Regions from separate parts of the Kribbella sp. C-35 genome, predicted to be linked through region 1. Evidence: riboswitches for the same ligand, from Rfam matches in the RefSeq annotation. Region 1 holds a riboswitch; the other holds the start of a gene.
The links. Region 1 has a riboswitch for FMN ahead of ribB (3,4-dihydroxy-2-butanone-4-phosphate synthase). Riboswitches for the same ligand answer to the same signal wherever they lie in the genome.
Positions count from the first base shown of each region.

Region 2: it holds a riboswitch for FMN, as region 1 does, so the genes downstream of both, ribD (bifunctional diaminohydroxyphosphoribosylaminopyrimidine deaminase/5-amino-6-(5-phosphoribosylamino)uracil reductase RibD) here and ribB (3,4-dihydroxy-2-butanone-4-phosphate synthase) in region 1, are expected to answer to the same signal.

Region 1 covers NZ_JAJPWG010000003.1:70,279-75,532, forward strand. Annotated here, with positions in the region: gene ACLJOO_RS20290 (sugar phosphate isomerase/epimerase family protein) at 1-302, shown strand, start outside; gene ACLJOO_RS20295 (transketolase) at 299-1,198, shown strand; gene ACLJOO_RS20300 (transketolase family protein) at 1,195-2,160, shown strand; gene ribB (3,4-dihydroxy-2-butanone-4-phosphate synthase) at 2,144-2,758, opposite strand; FMN riboswitch at 2,846-2,979, opposite strand; gene ACLJOO_RS20310 (DUF4038 domain-containing protein) at 3,028-4,482, shown strand; gene ACLJOO_RS20315 (sugar-binding transcriptional regulator) at 4,512-5,254, shown strand, end outside.
Region 2 covers NZ_JAJPWG010000001.1:64,190-69,443, reverse strand. Annotated here, with positions in the region: gene ACLJOO_RS00350 (vWA domain-containing protein) at 1-395, shown strand, start outside; gene ACLJOO_RS00345 (serine/threonine-protein kinase) at 441-1,556, opposite strand; FMN riboswitch at 1,803-1,936, shown strand; gene ribD (bifunctional diaminohydroxyphosphoribosylaminopyrimidine deaminase/5-amino-6-(5-phosphoribosylamino)uracil reductase RibD) at 2,116-3,144, shown strand; gene ACLJOO_RS00335 (riboflavin synthase) at 3,145-3,768, shown strand; gene pnuC (nicotinamide riboside transporter PnuC) at 3,765-4,439, shown strand; gene ACLJOO_RS00325 (bifunctional 3,4-dihydroxy-2-butanone-4-phosphate synthase/GTP cyclohydrolase II) at 4,440-5,254, shown strand, end outside.

The DNA of each region.
Region 1 (5,254 bases):
ACCTGCGCGGCTGGGACGACGACATGGTGGTCGGCTCGGTGCACCTGGTCGAGACCTTCGAGTTCTTCCACACGCTGCGCAAGAACAACTGGGAGGGCGTCTGGCAGCTCGACCAGTTCCCGTTCCGCGAGGACAGCGTGCAGGCCGCGAAGCAGGCGATCACCTTCCTCAAGGCGATCCACCACGCGCTCGACGTACTGGACGACGAAGCCCTCGCCGCCGCACAGGCCTCGCACGACGCGCTCGCCGCGCAGAAACTGGTCCAGAAGGTGCTGCTGAGTTCGATGGCGGAGATCGTATGACGCTCACAGTCGAGCACGCCACGATGCCGGTGCGCGGACGACTACCGATCCATTCCAGTCGCGCCGAGCAGGTCGCGCACATCGCCGAAGCCGCCAAACAGATCCGGATCCAGGACCTCACGCTGGTCCACCACGCCGGCGCCGGGCACATCGGCGGCGACTTCTCCGCGATCGACATCCTGGCCACGCTGTACGGCGCTGTGCTCGACATCTCGCCCGCGACGGTGAACGACCCCGAGCGGGACCGTTTCATCCTGAGCAAGGGGCACGTCGCGGGAGCGCTCTACACCACGCTGGCGGCGTTCGGGTTCCTGCCGGTCGAGGACCTCGCGACGTTCCTCAAGCCGCTGTCCGCGCTGAACGGGCACCCGAACCGGAACAAGGTCGCCGGCGTCGAGGCCAACACCGGTCCGCTCGGGCACGGCCTGCCGGTCGCGGTCGGTCATGCCCTCTCGGCGAAGCTCGACGTCTCGTTGCGCCGTACTTATGTGCTCGTCGGTGACGGCGAGCTGCAGGAAGGCTCGAACTGGGAGGCGATGATGGCGGCCTCGCAGTACCAGCTGGACCGGCTGACCGTGATCGTCGACCGGAACCGGCTGCAGCAGGGCGCGACCACCAAGGAGACCAACGACCTCGACCCGTTGCCGGAGAAGGCGGCCGCGTTCGGGTTCGCGGTGGTCGAGGTGAACGGTCACGACCACGGCGAGCTGCTCGACGTGCTGTCCGCCGTACCGTTCCGGCCGGGCAAGCCGACGTTCGTGATCGCCCACACGCACAAGGGGCACCCGATCTCGTTCATGAGCAACAACGTCGCCTGGCACCATCGCGTGCCGGACGCCGCGGAGTACCAGCAAGCACTGACAGAATTGGCGCGCTACGACAGGGGTCGGCTGTGACGATCATCCACACCTCGATTGCCGACCAACCGCGGTACGACTGCCGGGACGCGTACGTCGAGACGCTCGCCGAACTGGCCGAGGCCGACCACCGGATCGTTGGCGTGGTCAACGACTCGGTCGGGTCGAGCAAGCTGAACAGCTTCCGCAAGGCGTTCCCGGACCGACTGATCAACGTCGGCATCGCCGAGCAGGACATGGTCGGCGTCGCGTCCGGGCTGGCCAACGGCGGCCGGATCCCGTTCGTGTCGGCGGCGTCCTGTTTCCTCACCGGTCGCGCGCTCGAGCAGATCAAGGCCGACGTCGCGTACTCGAACACCAACGTGAAGCTCTGCGGCATGAGCCCCGGCGTCGCGTACGGCGAACTCGGCCCGACACACCACTCGATCGAGGACATCGCCTGGCTGCGGGCCATCGCGGGGATCAGGATCATCGTGCCCGCCGACCCGATCGAGACCGCGGCCGCGCTGCGCTGGGCCGCTTCCTCGGAAGGGCCGGTCTTCATCCGGGTCAGCCGGATGAGTGTGCCGAAGGTGTACGCCGACGACTACGAGTTCCAGCTGGGCAAGGCGATCACGGTGCGCGAGGGCAACGATGTCACCGTGATCAGCAACGGGACCGTGCTGTGGCGGGCGCTGGCCGCCGCCGAACGGCTCGCCCAGGAAGGGATCTCGGCCCGGGTGCTGTCGATGCCGACGGTGAAGCCGCTGGACACCGACGCCGTGGTCGCGGCCGCGCGGGAGACGGCCGGCATCGTGACCGCCGAGGAAGCGGTGACCGGCGGCGGCCTCGGCGGTGCCGTCGCCGAGACCGTCGTACAGCATTATCCGGCGCGGGTGTCGATCCTCGGGTTCCCCGAGTTCGCGCCCACGGGGTCGGCCGGCTATCTGCTGGACCGGTACGGCTTGTCCGCCGAGGGCATCGCGGACGCCGCCCGCAAGCTCGTCACGACAGGTAAGTGACCAGGTCGGCGATCGAGATCATCGCGAAGCCATGGGCGTCGGCGAACGTGCGCAGGTCCGCGCCGGCCATCAGCGTGCCGTCGTCGTTCATGAGCTCGCCGATCACGCCGACCGGCGGCAGTCCGGCCAGCCGGACGAGTTCGACGGTGGCCTCGGTGTGACCGGGGCGCTGCCGGACTCCGCCGTCGACGGCGCGCAACGGCAGGATGTGGCCGGGCCGGATCAGGTCCGCGGGCTGCGCCGAGGGATCGGCCAGTACGCGGACGGTCCGCGCCCGGTCCGCGGCAGAGATGCCGGTCCCGACACCGGTCGCCGCATCCACGGACACGGTGTACGCCGTCCGCAGGCTGTCCTGGTTGTTCGGCACCATCAGCGGCAGCTCGAGCCGGTCCAGGATCTCCGGCGCGGCGGGCGCGCAGACGTAGCCGCTGGTGTGACGGACGAGCAAGGCCATCAGTTCGGGCGTCGCGAGGCTCGCTGCGAAGGTCAGGTCGCCTTCGTTCTCACGGTCCTCGTCGTCGACGACCACCACGGGTCGTCCGGCGGCGAGCTCGGTGACGGCGTGTTCGATGGTGTCCAGGCTGGCGACGGTGTTCACGATCGTTGTCCTCTCGGGCAGTGCAACCGATTGGCACTCCGGGGCAACGACAGACATCACGTCCCTGGGCAAGCGGACGTGCAGCTGCCACGTGCGTCTTCCCATCCGGACTTTCACCGTCGGTCCTGGAGTTCCACCAGGTCAACCGCTCCTTCTTGCGAAGTCACGGGTCGCGGACTGTCACCGCCGGCTCGGAATTTCACCGACCCCAGAGCACGTGTGTTCTTCTCACCATCAGCTTAACGGCCAACCAGCATCCCGGGAGTGTCATGTCCATCTCATCCGTCTGGCACGAGATTGAACTGCCGGCAACCGGCGACTGGGTCGAGTTCACACACGAGAGCGGTCTCAAACTCCGGCGGCCGACCTTCGCCGACGGCGGCGAGACGCGGAAGGTCCGCTTCGCCGCGCCGCAGCCCGGTCGGTGGACGTGGCCGGGCGGTGAACTGCAAGTCTCGGATGCTCCAACCGACGAACCCAACCCGTTCTACCGCCACGGCTTCTGGAGGATGTCGCCTAACGGCCGCAGCCTTGTGCACGCCGACGGCACCCCGGCGATCCTCGTCGCCGACACCGCCTGGGCTCTACCTTGGCGCGCCACTCCCGAGCAGGTGCGTGAGTACGCCGCGGACCGACAGTCCAAGGGCTTCAACGCAGTCCTGCTGATGACCGTCCAACCGGACATGCGGGCCGTCGGTCCGCGCGACCGCACCCAGGACGAAGGCTTCGACGTCGGCTTCGAGGACCTCCCGAACGGCCATCTCAACCAGCTGAACGTCGAGTACTTCCAGTACCTCGACGAACTGCTGAGGATTCTCGTGGAGCACGGCATCGTCCCGGTTCTGCAGCCGGTGTTCCAGGGCTTCGGCTGGAAGGGCCTCGACGTCGCCGGCACCGTCGTACCTCCTGAGGAGTACGCCGCCTACTGCCGCTATCTCGTCGCGCGGTACGGCGCGCAACCGGCGATCTATCTCGTCGGCGGCGACGGCTCAGGTGCCGAGCCGCAGACTGCCGCCGGAGGAGCCGAGGTGCAGGCGGCCGATTGCTACGAGCAGCCGACCGGGATCCACTACCGGCCGCACATCCGCGCGCGTGCGCATCAGGACGCCGACTGGCTGGACTTCCAGTGGTGTCAGACCGGGCACACCGGCGAGCACGTGCCGGAGCGGGTCGCGGACATGTGGCGGAACGAGCCGGTGAAGGCGGTCGCGAACGGCGAACCGACGTACGAGCACACCGGCCGGACCGGGGTGGCCGAGGGCTGGTGGCAGGGTCACGAGGCGTGGAGCAACCTGTGCGCGGGCGGCACGATGGGTGTCGTCTACGGCGCGGGCAGTCTGTGGCAGTGGCGGCTGCACGCGGAGGAGCCGGGGCACTCCGAGTTCTTCCTGGCGCCGGGCGCGGGCTGGCGCGGGGCGATCGACTTCGAAGGGTCGACGTACGTCGGACTGCTCGGGAAGATCCTCGACGGGTTGCCGACCACGGACATGGCGCCGGACTGGACCCGGACGATCTCGGGGCGGGCGCTGAGTACGGCGGACGGCGGCCTGATCGTGTACCGCGAGCACGGCGGGCCGGTGATGGTGTTCGACGACACCGTGCCGCTGGGCTACACGATCGTCGATCCGCGGGACGGGTCGGTGGTGGCGACCGGCACCCGGGACACGCCGGGGAGTCCATTGCCTGATGCTGGTGGCGCGCCCAGGGTCTACATCTGCCTATAGTCCATTTGATCGCCACCGAAAGGGGACTCGTGAACAGCAACCGCGCCGTGCGCCAGCCGGGGCTGGACGAGCTGCGGCTGCTCGCGAAGGTGGCGCGGATGTACCACGAGAAGGGCATCCGCCAGCCGCAGATCGCCGCCGAGCTCAACCTGTCCCAGGCACGGGTCTCGCGGATGCTGAAACAGGCCGTCGAGGTCGGCATCGTGCACACCGTGGTGACCATGCCGAGCGGCGTGCACAGCGACCTCGAGGACGAGCTGCAGGGCCGGTACGGGCTGCGCGACGCGGTCGTCGTCGACACCCTCGGCGTGGGGGACGACGTACTGCCCGCGCTCGGCTCGGGCGCGGCGGCGTACCTGGACATGACACTGACCGGCGGGCACGTGGTCGGGATCTCGTCCTGGAGCGAGACGCTGATCAGCGCCGTGGACCGGATGCCGCGCAAGAGCGTGCCGGTGGTGGACAAGGTGGTCCAGATCGTCGGCGGGCTGGGTGACGCCGCGGTGCAGATGCAGGCGACCCGGCTGACCGCGCGGTTCGCCGAGCTGACCGGTGGGATGCCGGTCTACCTGCCCGCTCCCGGGTTGGTCGGGACGCCCGCAGTACGCCGGGCGATGATGAACGACGTGTCGGTTCGGGACGTTCTGGGCACGTGGGGGCAACTCACCGACGCCCTGGTCGGGATCGGCAGCCTCGAGCCCTCGCCGCTGTTGCAGCGCAGTGGGAACGCGGTCGCGGAGGCCGACCAGGACGAGCTGCGCAGGCTCGGTGC
Region 2 (5,254 bases), on a different contig from region 1:
GGAAGGCCAATGACAAGGCGTTCACGATCCCGCTGAACCTCACGGTCGGCGTCGTCGGTACGGCGGGGGCGGGCAAGCCGGAGTACGTCGACGGCGCGACGCCGGTCTCGGGTGAGTCCGTGACGCCTTCGCCGACTGAGACGCCGAGCGCGTCGTCGAGTGCGACGCCGTCGGAGCCGGGGGACTCCGGGGACAAGAACCGGGCCGGTGAGCCGGTGCAGGGGCGCTCCGACTCGGATGACGGGACGCCCGTGGTATTGGTCGCTGGGCTTGGTGGCGGTGGCGTCGTGCTCCTGCTGATCGGTGGGCTGATCGTCGCGCGGCTGCGCAAGAAGCCGGCGCCCGCGCAGTGGCCGCAGCCGAACAACTGGGGCGGCCCACAGGCGCCGCGGTAACAGTCAGAAGCCCGGGATGCGATCCGCGTCCCGGGCTTCGTGGTTTCAGCGCACCAAGATCCAAACAGCACTACCAATCAGCCCGGCGGCCCCCACAAAACTCCCCACCGCCAACCAAACCAGCCCCCGCCTCCGCCGAGCCCCCTCCACGGGCAGCCCCGCCTCACCACCCTGCGGACCCGGCGAGCCCACCCCAGAAAGCTGCTGAGTCACCCGCGGCCGCGACGACCGCGCACGCTGGAGCTGGGCGACCTGCCCGCCCTCGGCAGGCTGCGCAGAACTGGCCGGCTGGGCGGGGGTTGTGGGGTGGGTTGGGCCGGTGGGGGTCCAGGTGGGTGGGAGGGGTGGGAGTTGGTCGAAGACCTCGGGGGCGTCGGGGTGTGTGGTCCAGGGGAGGGAGTCGGGCGGTGGGAGGGCGCCGGACTCGGACAGGAGGCGGGCTGCGGCTTGGGCTGTGGTGGGGCGGTCCGCGGGGCTGGTCGCCGTACAGGTGTGGATGAAGGCGGCTAGCGGGCCGTCCGCGGGTAGGAGGGGGCCGGTGGGGGTGGGGCGGTTGCCGGTGAGGAGTTCGTGGGCGACGGCACCGACGGCGTACAGGTCCTGGCGGGGGTCGGGGTCCGCGCCGGACAACTGCTCAGGCGCGAGGTAGCCGGGGGTGCCGAGGATCGTGCTGTTGCGCGTCATGCGCGGCTCGTCGATCAGGCCGGCGACGCCGAAATCCGACAGGCGCAGATGGGGACGGCCGGTGCCGGTCGCGTCGAGGAGCAGGTTCGCGGGTTTGAGGTCGCGATGTACGACGCCTGCCGCGTGCACCGCGGACAACGCGTGGAGGAGCTGGTCGAGGAGCACAGCGACGTACGACGGCGGGAGCGGTCCGTGGTCGCCGAGGAGCGTGGCGACCGAGCCGCCGCGGACCAGGTCCATCGCGAACACGACCTTGTCGTCGTCCGCGGCCCAGCCGTGTGGGGCGACGACGTGCGGGTGCTGGATCCGTACCGACTGTTCCCGGACGAAGCGCAGCAGGGTGCCGGCGTCGTGCTGCCCGAGGACCTTGGCCGCGACGTAGGCCGAGCGCCGCAGGTCCCAGGCGCGCCAGACCGAACCCATCCCGCCGGTTCCGATCAGGTCGATCAGCCGATACCGCCCAGCAAACGCCTCCACCGGCAAGAAGGTACAGGGTCCGAGGACTGCCCGACCCGGCTCAGGCAGCGCGGCGGATCCGGCCCGTGACCGACCTCGAGTCGACACCGCCGGGACCAGAGACACCCGCACCGGGGCGGTGAACAGGAAATAACTTGTTCACCGCCCCCGCCGCGTAGCACCTGGGTCCGGGAACGGCTCACGATGTGACCTGGGTCGTGGTGCGGGTTGCGGGGAGGGGCATACTTGAAGCACGAGTGAACCCACTCGCGTGCTCCGGGGTCGGTGTAATTCCGAGCCGGCGGTAACAGTCCGCGACCCGGTCGCTGCGGTTCGGCGATCGGTTGACCTGGTGGAATTCCAGGACCGACGGTGAAAGTCCGGATGGGAGGCGCACGCGGTCGGCGGGTGTGCTCTGGCGCCCGACGGCGCGGAGCGTGGACTGCACAGCCCACGGGACGCGGCGGCGAGAGGTCCGGTGACGGACCGCAGTATCGGACAAGTGGTCCGGTGAGGGCGACGGAGCAGACGTGCCGGTCGAGGCCCCGGAGTGCGTCCGTGACGACGAGGGGCCCGAGTAGTGAACGACGCGTCGCCGATCGACATCGCCTGGATGCGGCGGGCTGTCGAGTTGGCTGCGAGAGGTACCGGCAGCACCCATCCGAACCCGGTCGTCGGGTGCGTGATCACCGGCCGCGACGGGCATCCGGTGGGCGAGGGCTTCCATGCCGTTGCCGGCGGCCCGCATGCCGAGATCGAGGCGCTCCGGATGGCCGGGGCAGGAGCCCGTGGCGGTACGGCGTACGTCACGCTCGAGCCGTGCAACCACACCGGCCGGACCGGACCATGCGCGGACGCGCTGATCGAGGCCGAGGTCGCGCGCGTCGTGTACGCCGTGCCCGATCCGAACCGGACCGCTTCCGGTGGCGCCGACAAGCTGCGGAACAAGAACATCGACGTTGTCGAGGGCGTCCTGCAGACCGAGGCCGAGGCGGTCAACCACGTCTGGCTGCACAGTGTCCGGACGGGTCGGCCGTTCGTCACCTGGAAGTTCGCGACCACGCTCGACGGGCGGTCCGCGGCGCCGGACGGGACCAGTAAGTGGATCACCGGGCCGATCGCGCGCGCCGACGTCCATCGGCAGCGGGCCGAGTGCGATGCGATTGCCGTCGGCACCCAGACGGTGCTGGACGACGACCCGGAGCTGACGGTCCGCGACGAGCACGACGTACCCGCGGCGCGGCAGCCGCTGCGGGTGGTCGTCGGCGACCGTGAGATCCCACCCACCGCGCGGGTCCGCAACGACCGCGCGGAGACGTTGCTGCTACCGACCCACGATCCCGCCGAGGTGCTCCGGCAGCTGGACGACCGGCAGATCCGGCACCTCTGGCTCGAAGGCGGCCCGACCCTGGCCGCCGCGTTCCTGCGCGCCGGACTCGTCGACCAGATCGTCGCGTACGTCGCTCCGGCCGTGCTCGGTTCCGGGTACGGCGCGGTCGGCGACCTCGGCGCGGAATCGATCGACCACCTGCGGCGGTTCAAGCTAGCGGACGTCACCCGCCTGGGCGACGACGTCCGGCTGACCCTGGTTCCTCTGGGAGGAAAGTAGATGTTCACCGGCATCATCGAAGAACTCGGCACCGTCGAGTCCCTTGACCTGCTCGACGGCGACGCCGCGCGGCTCACCATCCGCGGCCCGAAGGTGACCGAGGACGCCGGCTACGGCGACTCGATCGCGGTCAACGGCTGTTGCCTGACAGTGGTGGAGTACGGCGGCGGCACGTTCACCGCGGACGTGATGCGCGAGACGCTGCAGCGGACCAGCCTCGGCGGTCTGCAGAAGGGCTCGCCGGTCAACCTCGAGCGGGCCGTCGCCGCGCACGAACGGCTCGGCGGGCACATCGTCCAGGGCCACGTCGACGGCACCGGCACGATCGCCGGCCGTACGCCGGGGGAGCACTGGGAGGACGTCCGGATCGCGACGTCCCCGGAGATCCTCAAGTACGTCGCCGAGAAGGGCTCGATCGCGATCGACGGGGTCTCGCTGACCGTGACCGATGTCGACGACGCGTCCGGGACGTTCGGGGTCAGCCTGATCCCGACCACGCTGGAGCTGACCGTGCTGGGCGCGAACAAGGTGGGCGACACCGTCAACCTCGAGGTCGACGTGATCGCGAAGTACGTGGAAAGACTTCTTGCCGCAGGCAACGTGAGGAACGGAGGCGTGCGGTGAACCCGATCGACTGGTTGTTGCACTCGACGGTGACGATCGCCGGGTCGGAGGTCCTGGTCCGGGAGATCGTCGGCAACGTGTTCGGTCTGGCCAGCGCGCTGTTCGGCATGCGCCGGCTGGTGTCGGCGTGGCCGATCGGCATCGTCGGCAACGTCTTGCTGTTCACGGTCTTCGTCGGCGGAATCTTCGACACCCCGCAGGACAAGGATCTCTGGGGCCAGGCCGGCCGCCAGGTGTTCTTCGCGATCGTCAGCCTCTACGGGTGGTACCGCTGGTACCAGACCCGCCACGGCGGCGCCGCAACGGGCGTCCAGCCGCGCTGGGCGTCTGCGCGCGAGCGACTCGAGCTCGCTGGCATCGCGGTGGTTCTGTACGCGATCTCGTACTTCGTTCTGCGCGAACTCGGATCGTGGGGCCCGCAGTGGGACGCCTGGATCCTCACCGGGTCGATTCTGGCGACGTACGGGATGGCACGTGGCTTCGTCGAGTTCTGGCTGATCTGGATCGCCGTGGACGTGGTCGGCGTACCGCTGCTCGTGAAGGCGGAGTTCTATCCGTCGGCGACGATGTACATCGTGTACGGGCTGTTCTGTGTCGTCGGGTTCGTGTCGTGGTGGAAGATCCAGAACCGTGAGCGGGTCCAAGCTCCTGAGCCTGTGGTGGTGGGTTAGATGGGTGACGTGCTGAAGCTCGACACGATCGAGCACGCGATCGACGAGATCCGCGCCGGCCGGCCGGTGATCGTGGTCGACGACGAGGACCGCGAGAACGAGGGCGACCTGATCTTCGCCGCGTCCAAGGCGACGCCCGAGCTGCTGGCGTTCCTGATCCGGTACAGCTCCGGCGTGGTGTGCGTGCCGATGGAGGGCTCGGAGCTCGACCGGCTCGGGATCCCGCTGATGACGCCGCACAACCGGGAGCGGATGCGGACGGCGTACACGATCTCCGTCGACGCGCGGGACGGGATCTCGACCGGGATCTCGGCCGCCGACCGGGCGCGGACGATCAGGGTGCTGACCGACTCGGCCTCGGAGTCGTACGACCTGGTGCAGCCCGGGCACGTGTTCCCGTTGCGCGGTCGCGAGGGCGGCGTACTGGTCCGCCCCGGCCACACCGAGGCGTCGATCGACCTGGCGCGGATGGCCGGGTTGACGCCGGCCGCGGTGATCTCGGAGCTGGTGAACGACGACGGGACGATGAAGCGAGGGCTCGACCTGCGGACGTTCGCAGACGAGCACGGGCTGGTCCTGGTGTCGATCGACGACCTGATCCGGTACCGGCGCCGTACCGAGTCCCAGATCCAGAAGGTCGCGACGACGACGCTGCCGACGCAGTACGGCGATTTCGTTGCCCACGGCTACCGCAACACGGTGGACGGATCGGAGCAGCTCGCACTGGTGCGCGGCGAGATCGGGAACGGGCCGACGCTGGTGCGGTTGCACTCGGAGTGCCTGACCGGTGATGTGTTCGGGTCGCTGCGATGCGA